4 regions of the Ruegeria sp. HKCCA5463 genome follow, and region 4 is predicted to be linked to each of the others. Evidence: riboswitches for the same ligand, from Rfam matches in the RefSeq annotation. Region 4 holds a riboswitch; each other region holds the start of a gene.

Region 1 (4,211 bases), on a different contig from region 4:
AGTTTTTCGGGTGCGCTCGTACGCAAGCCCTGAACCAGCGCCAGAACAATGCCGGACGCAATCAGACCACCGCAAAATGCCGCCAGCGGCAACGTCCAGATTCCCAGGACATCACCCGTGACGGTGATCACCAGAACGGCGCCGGCAGCAGCACCCGAGGACAGACCGAACAGAAACGGATCTGCCAGATCGTTTCGCGTCGTTGTTTGCAAAACGACACCAACGACGCCCAGTCCCGCACCAATCACGGCGGCAAACAAGGCACGGGGCAGGCGAAGGTCGAAGACGATCCGGTGCAAGGGCGACATGTCTCCTTCCACCAGACCGGTTCCGAGGCCGATGGCCGAAAAAACTTCGCTTATGGGGATTGGGGTGGTCCCGTAGACGATCGACAACAGCAAAAGGGCGGTCAGAACAACCGCCCCCAGCACTATCAAACGGCCCAATCGGACCATATCAATTGGTCTCCGGGTGCATCGCCTTCGCCATCTTCTCGATCGCCTCGATATTTGCCGGGCCGGGCGTCAGTTCCTCGTAACGCAGGCCAATCCAGCGCTCGTTCTTTACCGCGTCCGTTTGTGACATCACCGGGTGATCCTTGAGGAACTGGAAAGTGTCCTCTGCGCCGTTGCCGGATTGATAATCGAGCAGCACCAGAAACTCCGGGTTGGCCGCTGCCACGGCCTCCCACGACGTGCGGCCCCAGCTGGTATCCAGATCATGCGTCACGTTCTCGCCACCCGCGGCTGCGATCATTGCATCGGGAATGGCGAACTTGCCAGCGGTGAACGGAGCATCGGCCGGTCCGTCCAACAGGAATACGCGGGGCTTTTCCAGATCGGCTGTTTTTGCTTCGATGGCGGACAATTTGTCTTTCCAGCTGGCAACCAGCGCCTCGGCCTTGTCTTCGACCTGCATGACCTTGCCCAGACGCAGAACGTCATCAAACAACAGGTTCATGCTGGCCTCGGGGCGATCCTTGTCCAGATGCACGCAGCTTTCGGTCAGGATCATGGTCTTGATACCAAAGGGTTCCAGCGTGTCGGGCGTGACGTCACCGCCGGGTTTCATGCCATAGTACCAACCGGCGAAAAACAGATCGGGTTCGACGGCCACAAGGTTTTCAATGGTCGGGTATTTGGGGGCAAGCTCTGGGATATCGCCACGCTGAGCATCAAAATCAGGGCTTGTTTTGTACCAGCCGGTAATTCCGGTAAGCCCCACGATCTTGTCCTGAAGGCCGAGCGCAAAGGCCATATCCGCCATGTTCATGTCATGCACGACCAGACGTTCCGGCGCCGAGTCAAAAACCAGCGGTTCGCCGCAATTGTCCACGGTGACGGCTTCCGCTGCCGCGCCACCTGCCAAGCCAGCGAAAACAACCACCGGCCAAAGTTTCTGCATCATATTTAAGTTCCTGTTATTATGACAGTTTCCGTTTTCGGATATCCAGTGCGGGGATCATGCGGCCTTCGTGCTGAAAGCACAGATAATCCACGCCGAATGTCTCACGTACCCGGTCTGGGGTCAGAACTTCGACAACAGGCCCGAACCCCGTCAGACGCGTGGCTTTCATCAGCGCCACATGGGTGGCGAATTCCGGGATCATGACCAGATCATGGACGATCATGACGACCGTTACCCCCAGATCAGCAACCAGAGACAGCATGTGCCCCTTGGCATCGGGGTCCAGATGGTTGGTTGGCTCGTCTAGAAACAGCAAGGACGGGTTCTGGGCCAACGCGCGCGCGATATGTGCGCGCTGACGTTCTCCGCCGGACAGTTGACCCATCGTTTTGTTGGCAAAATGCGACAGCTCGGTCGTCGTCAGAACCCGTTCCAGATCAGCCTTGTGCTGAGCCATCGAACGTTCGCCCTGAATCGGGATTTGCCCCAGCGCAACATAGTCTTGCAGGCGCATCCGCCCGTCAGGCATTTCCTGCTGCCCGACCACAGCAATGGAGCGGGCACGTTGGCGGGCGGACAGGGTCCGAAGGCTTTGGCCTTCTATCCAAACATCACCCAAGATAACCCGTTCGATCCCGCACAGCAGTTTCAGCAGAGTGGTCTTGCCGGCGCCGTTCGGCCCGGCGATTGCCAGAATTGATCCTTCTTCCAGACGAAAGGACACATCCTGCAACAGGATATCGCCATTAAGAGCATAGTACTCCAAATTTTCGGCAACCAGAAAACTCATGAAGCGCCACCGGACGGCAATGCGGGTATTCGCGACAAGGTCTTTGCGAAAAGGGCAGGGGGGCGGTCCGAGGCGCTGGTCCAGCCATCGTCACTGTCGCCGAACTGGGTCGCGAATTCGACCAAGGCGGACAGGTCGTGTGATGTCGTGATATCGCCAAACAGGTACTGCGCTTTTCCCGGGGCCTGAAATCCGACCGTCATGGCCCGTTCACAACCTGCCATGCAGGCCACCATTCGGGTTTCAAAACCGTCAGGCAACCGGGCATTCAGCTCGTCTTGCGCAGCCTCGGCAGACATCGCCCCCTGACATGTTGAACAGATCAGAACGTAGTGATCAGAATAGCAGGTCATAGCCATCTCCGTCGTTTGCCAGACGCAGACAGAGGGCACATACCCAGATATTACGCAAACACGCCATCAAGCCTCCTTCCGAGACGCCCCGCCTCGGGTTGGTTTATAGTGCGATGGCAGGTCTCCTGACTTGCGGGTCGTTGCTTGGCCGACCTTCCCAACCCATGCGGGTCAGTGGTGAAGTGGCGTCGCTCACCGCTTACAGTTGCGGGGGCAGTCACGGACTTGGCACATTCCAGCGCCGCACCGTGTTCCCATTTTCATCCCTTACGGAACCATCCCGCTCAGCTAGTCCGGCAATGCCAGACTTGTCAAGCGGCAGACGAAGGCGGTGGTAGATGGAATTGCAACAGCCGCGCCAGCTGTCCTGCTGCGCCAGCCCGGACCGAACGGTGTCAATAGTCTGATACAAGAAGGAAATCCGGCTCGAAATCTTTCTCGACCTTTGAAAACCGTGGAATTGGCTTTTCAAACACATTGTTCGTACGGTCGTCATTCACGGTCGATACCTCGCCAATAAGGCAATCGCCGCGCTCGGCCCAGAAAGCGTGCCAGATGTCGGGCATCAGAGTTACGCTTTACCCGGGCTTCAGCCGTACGTGCTCTTGGGGTTGCAAGGTTACAGGGCAGGCATCGCTGGGGACCGTCATCGGGTTGCTGCGGTCGACGCCACCGTTTGGATCCGGCGCATGAATTTCCAGAAAGAGATCGCCGCCGCCCCGGTTGATGATGTCTTCTGCCTTGATAATATGCCGGTGCACCGGAGAAAGCTGATTGTCTTTCGAGATCAATAGTTTTCTGCACAGAGCATCCCACGCCCGGATTTCAGATCCTTCGTCTAACCAGTGCGTAGAGTGAACGGGAATAGGTAATGTTCGTCGAAATGGCCTTGTGCGTAATCGGTAATATCCCATCCCAGCCCGCGGCTGCGGATCGTTTTGGCCAGAGGGCTGCGCATTTTCTCGGGCGACCAATCCGCAAAGGGTGGCAACACGGCGCCGAAGGGTTGAATGAACGCCTGTGCATAGGGCTTGATGTGGTTGATTTCGGATCGTTTCATCATGCCATCCCGCAGATCAAAGTTCGTGCGCCCAAGGGGGTTCCGCCCCGGCTCGGGAAACGGTTACGGCCGCCACGTCAGCGCCCAGTTCCATGGCGGCTTGCAGGCTTTCAACCGTCAATCCGCGCAGAACTGACTTGGTCAGATGCCCTGCGCGGCTGAGCTCGGTCAGAACGCCGGCGTTGAACGTGTCACCTGCGCCGATCGTATCGACCACTTCAACGGGTTTCACAGGAACCGAGACTTCGGAACCATCCGCCAGGTAACCGTGCGCCCCTTCACTGCCACGCGTGACGATGACAACGGAAGGACCCGCCTGCAACAGCACAGACGCTTTTGCGGATTCGGATTCAGCGCCCGGAATGATCCAGTCCAGGTCCTCGTCTGAAACCTTGACGATATCCGCACGCGAGATCATACGGTTCAAACGCGTCCGAAATCGGGTTTGATCCTTGATGAAATCCGGGCGGATATTCGGGTCCAGCATCACTGCCCGGTCGGAACCGTGGCGGTCCAGAAGGGCGGCATAGGCATCTGCGCAAGGTTCACACGCAAGGCTGATTCCACCGAGATACAGGGCAGAGACAGCAGGAAGCTGATC
Region 2 (4,211 bases), on a different contig from region 4:
TGCTGCAACCCATAAGGCCAGTAGGGGACGCCGCCGATCAGACGGATCAGAATGCCCTTGGCGCCCTCCATCGTCTGCTCGACATAGGTATCGACCGATAACGGGTGTTTCAACGCCGTCAAATTCGCCAGCCGCAGGGTCGGCATTCGCCCTTCCGGTCCGCCGCCGCGATGCCAGCCCGCCGCGAAAGCCCCCAGATCGCTGTCCGAAAACGACAGCACCACCAGATCCGCCGGGCTCTGGCCCAGATCGGTTGGGGTCTCGGTTTCCTCGAGCCCGTGGCTTTCGCGGAAGACGACGTGCATGGGTCTTACTCGGCAGCCTCACGCACACCCACGAGGATTTCGCGGATTTCCGCCTCTTTGATATCGTCATGCTCGGCGATGACGACCAGACGCGAACGACGGTCTTCACCGGGTTCCCACGGGCGGTCATACTGGTGACGCACGCGGGCACCCACTGCCTGGACCAGCAGGCGCATGGGTTTGCCCTGAACGGCGGCATACCCTTTGACGCGCAGGATGTTCAGTTCATTGGCGAGGCGTTCGATATTGGCGACCAGTTGGGCCGGATCGGTCTGCTCGGGCAGCTCGACGATGATGCTTTCGAAATCGTCATGCTCGTGATCGTGATGGCCGTCGTGATGCGAGGGTCGGGCGTCCATGTCATCCTCGGCGGCGGCTTCCAGACCCAGCACAACGCGCACGTCCACGGCACCTTCGGCCACTTCGACGACGGGCAGGGGGCGCGGCGCCTCGGCGGCGATGATCTCGCGCGCTTTGGCCACGCCTTCGGGGCCGGCGAGGTCGGGCTTGGTCAGCAGGATGATGTCGGCGCACGAGATCTGATCCTCGAACACCTCGGACAGGGGCGTTTCGTGGTCGATCGAGTCATCGGCCATGCGCTGGGCGTCCACCGCTTCGACATTGGGCGCGAAACGGCCTGCGGCCACAGCCTCGGCATCGGCTAAGGCGATCACGCCGTCGACGGTGATCTTCGAGCGGATGTCAGGCCAGTCGAATGCCTTGAGCAGCGGTTTCGGCAGGGCCAGACCGCTGGTTTCGATCAGGATATGATCCGGGCGCGGCTCCAACGCCATCAGGGCCTCGATGGTGGGAATGAAATCATCTGCCACGGTGCAGCAGATGCAGCCATTGGCCAGTTCCATGATGTTTTCCGCCGGGCAATCTGGAATGGCACAGGATTTCAGGATGTCGCCATCGACGCCTACATCGCCGAACTCGTTGACTACGACGGCAAGGCGCTTGCCCTGCGGGTTCTGCATCAGGTGACGCACCAAAGTGGTCTTGCCCGAGCCCAGAAAGCCGGTGATCACTGTGACGGGGAGTTTTTCGAGGTTCGACATGTCAGGCTCCAATGGGGGGAATGCGCGAGGCACAGTTCTTGCGAAAATGTTCGGGGCGTTCGCGCCATTTCACCAAACCATCTTCCGTGGCCAGATACTTGGTCGCGCCGTCGACGATGACGTCGACATGATCTGTTTCGTTCAGGTTTTCATACACGAAGGTCCAGCGGCCCGGCCCGCGCAACACGATCGAACAGCCTTGATCGCAGTTTGACAGGCATTCAACGGCTTGCAGGGTGACACCGTCGGGCAGGTCTGCCTGTTCCAGGGCCTTGTGCAACAAAGCGCCCGGGCGTTGCGCATCATCTTCGACAGGCAGGCCGCGACGGCAGGTAGTACAGACCAGCAACTCGACTGGTGCGGTCTCGGTCATGTCTCTCATCCCCCCAAATCCTCTTCGCGGGGGACGGGGTTTCATGCGGGCCACGAGTGGTCATGGACCCGACACCGGAACACCCCGCCCGGTTTCAACTTCGGTTGTTGGCAGGTCTCCCGGCTTGCGGATGCCAGAGGCGGGCCTCTGTCGGATGTCCCGCCTTCCCGGCTTTCGGGCCAGTGGCATTGGGCATCCTCTCCGTTCACGGTCGCGGGGGCGGCTGCGTTTGGCGGCAAGACCGTTGACGCATTCCCTTTTCATCGGCTCTCACCGACACCAACGAAAGGGACATGCGGCACCGCTGGCCTGCTTGTCAAGCGAGTCGCGCGCAACAATGATGCAGAGGCATGGAAAGCGACCTGTGGGCGTCGATGGGCGGCATGGTGTGCCGGGACCCAGCCTGAGGTGGGCCCGGCGACGAACGGTATCTTAGCAAGGGGCGTAGACTATGGTGAACGGGTGCCTTGACTGAACCTGTCCAGATGATGAGAAAAGACCACCGAACCCCCCGGATCCTCTTGCGCTAATACTAATAGATGACGTTTATCATGAGCAGCGAGACGACCAGAAACAGCGCCGTCATTATTCCGCCGGAGCGGACGAAATCCATCACCTTGTATCCGGCCGGACCCATGATCAACGCGTTTACCTGATGGGTTGGGATGATGAAGCTGTTCGATGTCGATATAGCGACCGTCAGGGCAAAGACGGCCGGGTTTCCACCCGCCGCCACCGCAATTGATACCGCCAGAGGCACCAGCAGAACCGTGGCCCCCACATTGGACATGACCAAAGAAAAGGCCGTCGCCAGAACGGCGATGCCGGTTTGCAGCGACCAGAGCGGCCAGCCGTCCAGAATTATCATGATCTGCTGCGCGATCCACGCGGCCGTACCTGTGTTCTGCACGGCTTGTCCCAAAGGTATGAGGCAGGCGAGCAGGAATACGGTGTTCCATCCGACCGCGCGGTATGCCTCGTCCACGCTGAGCACACGGGTCAGCATCATGCCCACCGCGCCGGTAAGAAGACAGAGTGAAAGCCGGACATCCGTGAACAGGATCAACGACAGCGAAATGGCGAAGAATGCCAGGGCCCAGCCGACTTTTTGCGGCCGCAGCTCGTCCTGAGGAAAGTCCGTCGTCACAACGACGAAATCCGGATCTCGTTTGATCCGCATCAGGTTGTCCCATCTGGTATGTGCCACAAGCATGTCGCCCGCCTGAAACTTTTCGAGCCCGATCTGAGTGGATTCGTGATCCTCGGTCTCGACATGGCTCAGCGTCTCTTCGCCGCGGTGAATGGCCAGCAGCGACATCCCGTAGGTCTTGCGAAACAAAAGCTCGCGGGGGCATTTGCCGATCAGCTTGCTGTCGGGCGTGATGACCACCTCGGCCACGCCTGCATTGGTTGGGGCGAACTCTTCGACGAAAATGTCCAAATCCGGAAGAACGGTCAGCCCGTATTTCTCGGCGAACGTCTCGACCTCCCAACGGCGGCCGACGATGGCCAGCCGACACGGCGCTGCAATTTCCGCTGTCAAAACCTGAACCATCGAGGTTTTGCCGCGATAGAAGGTGGAAATGATGTACAGGTGGTTTTCGTGGTTGATGTCGGCCAGAATCTCGCCGACCAAAGGGCTGTCCTCGGGCACCACGACTTCGAACACATCGGCTTTGAGGCCATAGACCCTTTGCAGGTATTCCTGTGTCCCTTGTCCGGTACCCGTATTGTCAGGCCCTTCAGCCTCGGGCAAAACCCAACGTCCCAACAGCAGAAAGTAACCAATTCCCGTCAGGATCAGAACCGCACCGATCGGCGTGACCGAGAACAGGCCGAAGGGCTCCATTTTCTGAGAGGCCGGCAGACTGTCATTTGCCGTCAGGATCAGATCGTTCAGCAGGATAAGAGGAGACGACCCCACCATCGTCATGGTGCCGCCCAAAATGGCGCAGAATCCCATCGGCATGAGCAGGCGCGACAGCGGTATGCCCGACCGTGTGGAAATTCGGCTGACAACCGGCAGAAACAGAGCAGCGGCGCCGACATTCTGCATGAACGAGGATATGACGCCAACGGTGCCGGAAATGATTGGTACAACCCTGCCTTCGGATTTGCCGCCGTATTTGAGGATGACGGCAGCCACCTTGTTCATGATCCCCGTCTTGTCCAGACCGGCCCCGACGATCATGACCGCAATGATCGAGATGACGGCATTGGATGCGAAGCCGTCGAACAGAAGGGTGACATCCGCCAGATTTCCCAGCCCGGGCGCGTAGCTGAGCAAGCCTATGAGAACCAGAACCAATATGGCGGAAAGGTCGATCCTTATGATCTCGGAAACGAACAGAAAAACGGTGAAAGCCAGCAGGGTGCAAACGACCCCCATCTCGAAGGTAAAGGCAATGTGTTCCACAATACGTCCAGAACTTTTTCTTTGTTAGAGTCCTAGTTCATCCTTCCCGAGTTGTC
Region 3 (4,211 bases), on a different contig from region 4:
CATGACAGGACTGTCGGCACAAACCGTTTCCGTCATCATGCGGCTGTTGGAGAAGGATGGTTTGCTTTTGCGCGGCGAACCGGTCCGCGGGAAAGTCGGGCAACCTTCCGTTCCCATGCGACTTAACCCGGATGGTGCCTTTTTCTTTGGGCTCAAGGTGGGGCGTCGCAGTGCCGAGTTGGTTTTGACTGACTTTGTCGGAAATGTGCGGCAACGCGATCGGCGAACCTATGACTATCCAACGCCGAAAGCCACTTTGGAGTTTTCCACTGAGAGTCTGGGCAAAATGATATCATCCATGTCGCCTGAGGCCAAAGGCAGGATTGCGGGACTTGGGATTGCCATGCCGTTCTACCTATGGGACTGGGCCCAGACCCTTCAGGTTCCTCAGGAAGAAATGGACCCGTGGCGCGTATCAGACCTGAAGGCTGACCTGGCGCGGCGCCTCGATATTCCGGTATTCCTGCAAAATGACGCCACTGCGGCTTGTGGGGCGGAATTGGTATTCGGTCCAGCCGATGGGCCCAGGGATTTCCTGTACTTCTATATCGGGTTTTTCATTGGCGGCGGTGTGGTCCTCAATGGCGCAATCTTTTCGGGACGTGGAAACGCGGGCGCAATCGGCCCCTTGCCTGTGCCAGATGATGCCGGTGGTGTCAGACCCCTTATCGACGTGGCCAGCCTGTATGTGCTCGAGCGTGCAATCACCACAGCAGGTGTCACGTCGCATTCCATTTGGGAAACGACCCAGCGTTGGGATGTGCCAAAAGTTCAACTGGAATACTGGTTGAAACAGACGGCGAGTGGGATTGCCTATGCGATTGTCTCGTCCTGTAGCCTGATAGATTTCGAATGCGTGAAGATTGACGGCTGGATGCCGCAGGACATCAAGGCGCGTTTGGTTGAAATGGTCGAAGACAAACTGTCTGAGCTTAACCTGACCGGTCTCGAGCGCCCTGCCGTGCTGGCAGGGACCGTGGGCCCGGAAGCACGCTCACTGGGCGCGGCGAGCCTGCCGTTGTCGGAAAGGTATCTTTCAGAAGCTTAGATGTGAAATCACCTTGTTGCCTTGGATATTTCACAAACTGGTTCACTCTCGCAAACTGCCGAGCTCATTATTTTCGATGGCCGTAACACATTTTCGTTGACGGAGGGCTGAGTTGTCTGGCAAGCCGCTCGGCATGTCCGGTTCCGGGGCTTGCTCTGGAATCAATAGGGAATGCGGTGCGGGCTCAGGCCCAATTCCGCAACTGCACCCGCAACTGTAAGCGGCGAGCAGGGCTGAAACGCCACTGGGGGTTGCCCGGGAAGGCCAGTCCGACGCTTTGACCCGCAAGTCAGGATACCTGCCGGACATGTGCCCTCACAAGGGGCACTCCTAATCGGCGACGGGATGTGCGTCGGACCAGGATGCCTGAAAAGGGTAATTTGGCGTTGAATGTCCCGTGGTCAAAACGAATTTCGCGCCGGGATTGGCGCGACGGGACAAGGACGACTGTTCATGAAAACGCTGCTCAGCGCAGCCGCTGCCGCGGTGGCTCTTCCTGCCATAGCAAATGCGCATTTCCTTTTGGAATACACCACCGACACCATGATCGAGAAACCGGGCGATGTACCGGTCAAACTGATTTTCTGGCATCCGTTCGAGAATGGCCATGTCATGGATCTGGAAAAGCCGCAGGAATTCTATGTGATCCACAACGGTGAAAAGACCGATTTGCTGGACACGCTGGAACCTATCCGGTTCACTGGCGGGGAAAACGAGGGTGCGGCGTTCAAGGGCAGTGTCCCGGTCAAACGTTCGGGCGACTATGTGCTGGTGACGGTTCCTCAGCCTTATTATGAGGAATCCGAAGACATTTATATCCAACAGCTCACCAAAGCCTTCCTGAACCGCAACGAATTGCCGACCGACTGGATGAATCCCGTGGGTCTGCCGACCGAGATTATCCCGCTGAACAAGCCGACCAACATCATCGCGGGTTCGACTTTCACGGGCCGTGTGCTGGCTGATGGTCAGCCGGTTGCGGGGGCCGAGATCGAGATCGAGTACATGGCCGCCGAACCCGACATGGAAAGTTCGGCCGTTTCTGCACCGAAAGCGTCTCCTATGCCGGGTGGTGCGGTGGTCGCAATATCTGACGACAACGGGTACTTTTCGTTCGGCGTTCCGAAAGCCGGTTACTGGGGTTTCGCCGCCCTTGGTTCCGGTCCGGCAACCGAACATGAGGGCAAAGAACTCAGCCAGGATGCGGTCATCTGGATTCGTGCCTGGGATCTGGAGTAACCCCAAATGCACATCGTCGACGGAGCCCTTTCCAACCCGGTTGTAATTGGCGGCGCCATAGCCGCCGCGGGCGGGATCGCCATGGGTCTCAGGTCTCTGGATCTTGATCGCATCCCCACTGCGGGCGTGCTGTCAGCCAGTTTCTTCGTGGCATCCTTGATCCACGTGCCCATTGGTCCGTCGTCGGTCCATCTGATCCTCAACGGCATGGCCGGGCTGCTGCTTGGTTGGGCCGCATTCCCGGCTTTGTTCGTCGGGCTTTTGCTACAGGCGGTCTTTTTCGGCTTTGGCGGGTTGACGGTGTTGGGGATCAACACCGTCAATATCGCCTTTCCCGCAGTGGTGGCCGGAATGTTGTTCGGTCGTCTGATCGCGCGTGGAACGCCTTTGCAAGGTGCAATTTGGGGGGGCGTCGGCGGCGCATTTGCGATTGCGGCGACAACCGGCATGGTCGCGTTTTCCTTGGCGCTGTCGGGGGATGAATTTCTGCCTGCCGCCAAGCTTGTTTTCTTCGCCCATATTCCTGTCATGGCCATCGAGGCGATTTTGACCGGGTTCGCCGTGTTGTTGGCGCGCAAGGTCAAGCCCGAGCTGTTTTTCAGAGGAGCAGCCACATGAAGCATCTGGTTGTCATATTGGCCGTGTGCTGCGCACCTGTGCCTGCCCTGGCGCACAAGGTCATAGCCGGCGTTTTCGAGTCGGGAGACGTCATCGAGGGCGAAATTGGCTTTTCTAACGGCGACATGGCAAACGGCACCGAGGTCATTGTCACCGGCCCGGATGGGGCCGAGCTGGGTCGATCGGTCACGGATGCGGACGGTTTTTTTGTCTACACGCCGACCTCGGCCGTGGCGCACACCTTCTTTGCCAACCTTGGCGCCGGGCATGTGGCCGAAGTCACGATGTCTGCCGAAGATGTCGCGCGGATCATGGGCGTTGCCGTGGCAGAAAACGGTGGCTCATCTTCGGCTGCTGTGACGCAGGCCAGCGGTTCGGCGGCGTCTCTCAGCGCCGAAGAGCAGCAGGTTATCGCCAAGGCCGTACGTAACGAATTGCGCCCGCTCAGGCGCGAGATTGCGGCCTATCGCGAACAGAATGACCTGCAAACCATCCTTGGCGGGATCGGGTACATCGTTGGTCTGTTTGGTCTGGGCTTTTACATGGCGGCCCGCCGCAAGCTGGCCTCCTGATGGCACACGTTCTGGGGCACAAGGAAAAAACACTGTCCGAAGCCGGTGACGGACCAGAAGGTCTGATCAGCCTGCTGGATCCTCGGATGCGGATCGTCATGGCAGTTGTTTTTGCGGTCGTGACCGTGGCGCTGTCATCCCTCGGCGCGCTCTGCGCGGCGCTGACAGTGTCGCTTTCGCTTCTGATAGTTTCACGTCTGCCGCGGCGAAAGACGTTGAAGCGAATGGCCATGATGGATGGGTTCATCCTGTTCATGCTGGTCCTGTTGCCCTTTTCCATGCCCGGGGATCCGATGTTCACGCTTTGGGGATTCTCCGCAAGCTGGCAGGGTTTTTGGAAAGCGGTCGAGATTGCCTTGACCGCCAATGCCGTGATCCTGTCCCTGTTGGTTTTGGTCGGGACGATGGAGCCGGTTACACTGGGCCACGCCCTGCATCGTCTGCGGTGCCCCGAAAAGCTGGTTTACCTGCTGATGTTCACGATCCGGTATATCGAGGTCTTGCGCGAAGAATACCTGCGGCTGCGCGCCGCCATGAAGGTGCGTGGTTTTCGGCCAGCAACAAACTGGCACACATATCGCAGCTTTGGCTACCTTGTGGGTATGATGCTTGTGCGCGCGATCGAAAGATCAGAACGCATCCTGGCCGCTATGAAGTGCCGGGGGTTTTCCGGGCGTATGCCGTTGCTTCAGGAATTTGCCCTGACCCGTGCGGACATTGTGTTCGCGGCAGGT
Region 4 (4,211 bases):
TGACCCTGCCGTCCGAGGTCACAAGCAAATGAACGCTTTCACCATCATCCTTCTGGTCCTTCTGACCGCTGTCTTCATCCGCGCAAGGCTGCTGAGCTTTCGCGCGCAATCGCCGTCAGATTACAGCGGCACCGGGCCAGATTTTTCCCTGAAAAAACACCTGAACGGAGAGATCTTGTCCGAGGGCCTGATCTATGGCCCCAACGGCAAAATGTCGAACAGCTTTGTCGCGCGCATGTCCGGCGAATGGAAAGGCAACTCTGGCACGCTGACCGAGTACTTCACGTATTCCAACGGAAAACAGATGACCCGCAAATGGTACCTGACGCTGGGAACTGGCAACACATTCACGGCAATGGCGGATGATATCGTAGGCGAAGGTCGGGGCATCATCTCGGGGTCCACGGTGAAACTGACCTATCGTATCATTCTGCCAGATGACGCCGGTGGACATACGCTGGATGTCACCGATTGGATGTATCTGACAGAAACCGGCGTCATCATGAATCGGTCCGAGATGCGCAAGTTTGGCGTCAAGGTCGCGGAACTGATCGCCACAATGCGTCCAAGCCCCAGTTCTAAACCGATGCATCCAAGTGGGTCAAACGGGTATGACGCGACTTTGGAAGGGAAGCCGTTGCAATGATCACCTTTCGCTCTTTCATCGCCTGCGTCGCCATCGCAAGCCTTGCACTTCTGGCGGCCTGCTCCAGCAAACCGAAGGTACCAAAAACGTTTCTGTCGGACCGACAGTTGAACCTCGAGGAATTTTTCGAAGGCAAAACAGTGGCCTACGGTCAGTTTCAGGATGTTCTGGGAAATATCCCCCGCAGATTCACGGTTGATATCGACGGGACATGGGACGGCGAAACCCTGACCCTGGTCGAAGACTTCGTCTACGACGATGGCGCGACGGAACAGCGCATCTGGACATTGACCAAAACCGGAGAGGATACGTGGACCGGTACGGCGCCTGGCGTGCTGGGAACCGCCAGCGGGATTGAGCGCGGGGATACGTTCAACTGGAAATACAAGATCGACCTGCCGATCAAGGACGGGACCATGCGTGTCAAATTCGACGATTGGATGTGGCTGCTGGATGACGACCGTCTGCTGAACCGCGCGTATGTCTCACGCTATGGCGTCCGTCTGGGTGAAGTCATCCTGTTCTTCGAGAAGAAATAGGGCCGCCAGGACCGGTTTCATCACAAAAGTCAGTAGAAAATAAACTCGTCCACCAATGCTGTCGTCGATCCCTTGACCTCACCGGCCGTGTTTGCCCTTGGCCCGTCCGAGGCCGCGCCCTCGGCGCGTTCGCCGCCCTCGACCTTCAAGCGCGCGCGTTCTATCTGCCCCCAGAGGAAAAACAGACCATCCCGTTTTCCCATGAGGCGCGAAGGAACTGTTGTCCGCAAAACACCTGTTTTCGGTTTTGGCATCTGCTCTCTTACTGCCTCCGGTGTTTTCCACCATTTTCGGAAAACGTAATGGTTTTTCCCGAAAAAGACAATTTTTTATGGACAAAATGAGGTTTTCTACCGACCGTTGACAAGGTGGACTGACAACTCTCGCATGACGGATATTCGCCTTCTTCACCTGCCCCATTGAAAGCCAGCACTATCCCAAACGGATCAACTTCACCCAAAAGGGCTTGCTGCAAACCTCCTTCACTTGGCTTGACACTCTCTTTTCCAGCCATGCTCAGGCGACGTGCAGCGTTTCGTTTCTGATCCGAGCAGCCGGGCCTTCGCCGTCGCGGTTGGGGGACAATTAGGCGGCGCCGATGTCAGACGTGGCCGCATCCATCGCAAGGCCATCGGCCACCGCAAAACGCCATGCTGGCGGGCCTGCCACGCCCCTGTGCCAAGGACTGTGATCCCGGCGCCGTCCACGCTGCCGGAAAATTTCCATGTCTGTTTTGAAACCGGAAATGTCGCAAGCATTTCAGCGCCCAAGCGGGTAAAAAGTAGGCTGCCATCGTGAGGTGCCGCTGCTTGATTCTCAGACAGCGGAGAATTGGGAAATCGGTGTAAGTCCGGTACTGCCCCCGCAACGGTAAGGAAGGTCAGGTTCGACAATCAACCACTGGGACGAGGATCCCGGGAAGGTGTCGCAACCGGGCGCAAGCCCCTTTCAAGTCCGGAAACCAGCCTCAAAGATATGTCAAACCGCGGGTGGCGGTGGGGGCACGGATTTCGGACGTGATCCTCGCGCGCTTCCGGACGGCTCCTCCTTGTCATCTGCCCAAGCAATGCCGCGGGGCGCGGCAGGAGAGCCAGAAGTGAACAATGTCCAAAACCTGTTGGCGCGTCGAATCCCGGGCTATGCTCTGGAACGGGCCTTTTACACCGACCCCGAGATCTTTCAGACCGACCTGGAAACCATCCACTATCGCGAATGGCTCTTTGCCATTCCTGCTTGCGAACTGGTGAAAGCCGGCGACTATGTAACATACAACGTGGGTGCCTATCGCGTGATCATCGTGCGCGGCGCCGACAACCAGATCCGGGCGTTTCACAACACCTGCCGCCATCGCGGCTCGATCATATGCAAGGCGGCAAAAGGCAACGCGCCGAAGCTGGTTTGCCCATATCACCAATGGACCTACGAGCTTGACGGCTCTTTGCTGTGGGCCCGCGACATGGGGCCGGAATTTGATCCCAGGCAGCATGGTTTGAAGACGGTTCATTGCCGCGAGCTTGCCGGGTTGGTTTACATCTGTCTGGCGGATGTCGCCCCGGATTTTGACACGTTCGCCAATATCGCCCGCCCGTATCTTGAGCCGCATGATCTTGCGAATGCCAAGGTCGCCTTCGAAAGCACGATCATCGAGAACGGCAACTGGAAGCTGGTCTGGGAAAACAATCGCGAGTGCTATCACTGCGGCGGCAACCACCCTGCGCTGTGCCGGACCTTCCCTGATGATCCGGGCGTGACGGGGATCGAAGGCGGTGAAACCCCAGCCTATATGCAAGCCCATTTCGACAGGTGCCAGGCAGCGGGTATGCCATCGCAGTTCTACCTGCACGAGGACGGCCAATATCGACTGGCGCGGATGCCGCTGAAAGAAGGGGCCGAGAGTTATACGATGGACGGGAAATCCGCCGTGCGCCGTTGGTTGGGCCGGTCGCCCTTTGCGGATGCGGGATCGCTTTTGAAGTTCCACTATCCGACCACGTGGAACCACTTTCTTGCCGACCACTCGATTGTTTTCCGCGTCACGCCGATCGGCCCGACAGAGACCGAGGTCACGACCAAATGGCTGGTCAACAAGGATGCGGTTGAAGGCGTTGACTATGACGTGAAACGTCTGACCGAAGTCTGGGTCGCCACGAATAACGAAGACCGTCAGGTGGTCGAGGACAACCAGCAGGGCATCAACAGCCCGGCCTATGTGCCCGGCCCGTATTCAGCCATTCAGGAATCCGGCGTGCTGCAATTCGTGGATTGGTATTGCAACACAGTTTCGGCCCGCCTGGCGCCTGACTCCATGGCGGCGGAGTAAGGCTGATGAAAGACCTGAACACGCTTTCATCAGCCGTCTGGCAGGATGGAGAGATGCTGGAATGTGTCTCGGTCGTGCCCGAGATGCCGAACACCGCCAGCTTTTCGTTCCGTGCCCCCTCGGGGGCGCAGTTCGCCTATCACCCCGGTCAGTTCCTGACGCTCGAGATTCCGGCGCCCGGCCAGCCCGGAGGCGTTGTGCATCGCACCTACACGATCTCATCGTCGCCGTCGCGGCCGCGGTCGATCACCATCACCGCCAAAGCGCAACCCGACAGTATCGGCACGCGCTGGATGCTGGACAATCTTCAACCCGGCATGCGGATCAAGGCCATTGGGCCCGCGGGCCTGTTCACCAACGCGTTGAGCGATGCGCGCAAGTTCCTGTTTATCTCGGCTGGCTCGGGCATCACCCCGATGATGTCGATGACCACCTGTATGTGGGACGAAGGCCGCGATCTGGACGTTGTCTTCATCAACTGCGCCAAAAGGCCATCCGAGATCATCTTCCGCCAGCGCTTGGAACAGATGGCCAGCCGCACGGATGGTTTGGACCTGAAATTCGTGGTGGAAGAGCCGGACCGCTACCGCCCATGGACGGGATATCAGGGTCAGTTCAACCAATTGATGCTGGGGCTGATGGCGCCGGATTACCTTGAGCGCGAAGTCTATTGCTGCGGTCCTGAGCCCTTCATGCAAGCGGTACG

The links. A riboswitch is a leader RNA that binds a small molecule or an ion and turns the genes downstream of it on or off. The one in region 4 is predicted to bind cobalamin.
Region 1: another riboswitch for cobalamin. It lies ahead of GOW09_RS13945 (DUF1636 domain-containing protein); the one in region 4 lies ahead of GOW09_RS07430 (aromatic ring-hydroxylating dioxygenase subunit alpha).
Region 2: another riboswitch for cobalamin. It lies ahead of GOW09_RS15170 (DUF1636 domain-containing protein); the one in region 4 lies ahead of GOW09_RS07430 (aromatic ring-hydroxylating dioxygenase subunit alpha).
Region 3: another riboswitch for cobalamin. It lies ahead of GOW09_RS21455 (DUF4198 domain-containing protein); the one in region 4 lies ahead of GOW09_RS07430 (aromatic ring-hydroxylating dioxygenase subunit alpha).

Annotation. Positions count from the first base shown of each region.
Region 1 is NZ_WQFL01000006.1:125,822-130,032, forward strand. Features, by position in the region: gene GOW09_RS13930 (iron ABC transporter permease) at 1-455, opposite strand, end outside; gene GOW09_RS13935 (ABC transporter substrate-binding protein) at 457-1,407, opposite strand; gene GOW09_RS13940 (ABC transporter ATP-binding protein) at 1,424-2,197, opposite strand; gene GOW09_RS13945 (DUF1636 domain-containing protein) at 2,194-2,550, opposite strand; cobalamin riboswitch at 2,648-2,845, opposite strand; partial or broken gene GOW09_RS13950 (D-lyxose/D-mannose family sugar isomerase) at 2,946-3,610, opposite strand; gene GOW09_RS13955 (carbohydrate kinase) at 3,627-4,211, opposite strand, start outside.
Region 2 is NZ_WQFL01000007.1:66,068-70,278, forward strand. Features, by position in the region: gene cobN (cobaltochelatase subunit CobN) at 1-305, opposite strand, end outside; gene cobW (cobalamin biosynthesis protein CobW) at 311-1,366, opposite strand; gene GOW09_RS15170 (DUF1636 domain-containing protein) at 1,368-1,739, opposite strand; cobalamin riboswitch at 1,831-2,038, opposite strand; gene GOW09_RS15175 (SLC13 family permease) at 2,272-4,128, opposite strand.
Region 3 is NZ_WQFL01000016.1:19,980-24,190, forward strand. Features, by position in the region: gene GOW09_RS21450 (ROK family transcriptional regulator) at 1-1,048, shown strand, start outside; cobalamin riboswitch at 1,170-1,369, shown strand; gene GOW09_RS21455 (DUF4198 domain-containing protein) at 1,502-2,287, shown strand; gene cbiM (cobalt transporter CbiM) at 2,294-2,905, shown strand; gene GOW09_RS21465 (cobalt ABC transporter permease) at 2,902-3,477, shown strand; gene cbiQ (cobalt ECF transporter T component CbiQ) at 3,477-4,211, shown strand, end outside.
Region 4 is NZ_WQFL01000002.1:278,363-282,573, reverse strand. Features, by position in the region: gene GOW09_RS07455 (MFS transporter) at 1-32, shown strand, start outside; gene GOW09_RS07450 (DUF3833 domain-containing protein) at 29-646, shown strand; gene GOW09_RS07445 (DUF3833 family protein) at 643-1,185, shown strand; gene GOW09_RS07440 (hypothetical protein) at 1,215-1,439, opposite strand; gene GOW09_RS07435 (hypothetical protein) at 1,448-1,699, opposite strand; cobalamin riboswitch at 1,966-2,170, shown strand; gene GOW09_RS07430 (aromatic ring-hydroxylating dioxygenase subunit alpha) at 2,252-3,505, shown strand; gene GOW09_RS07425 (hybrid-cluster NAD(P)-dependent oxidoreductase) at 3,511-4,211, shown strand, end outside.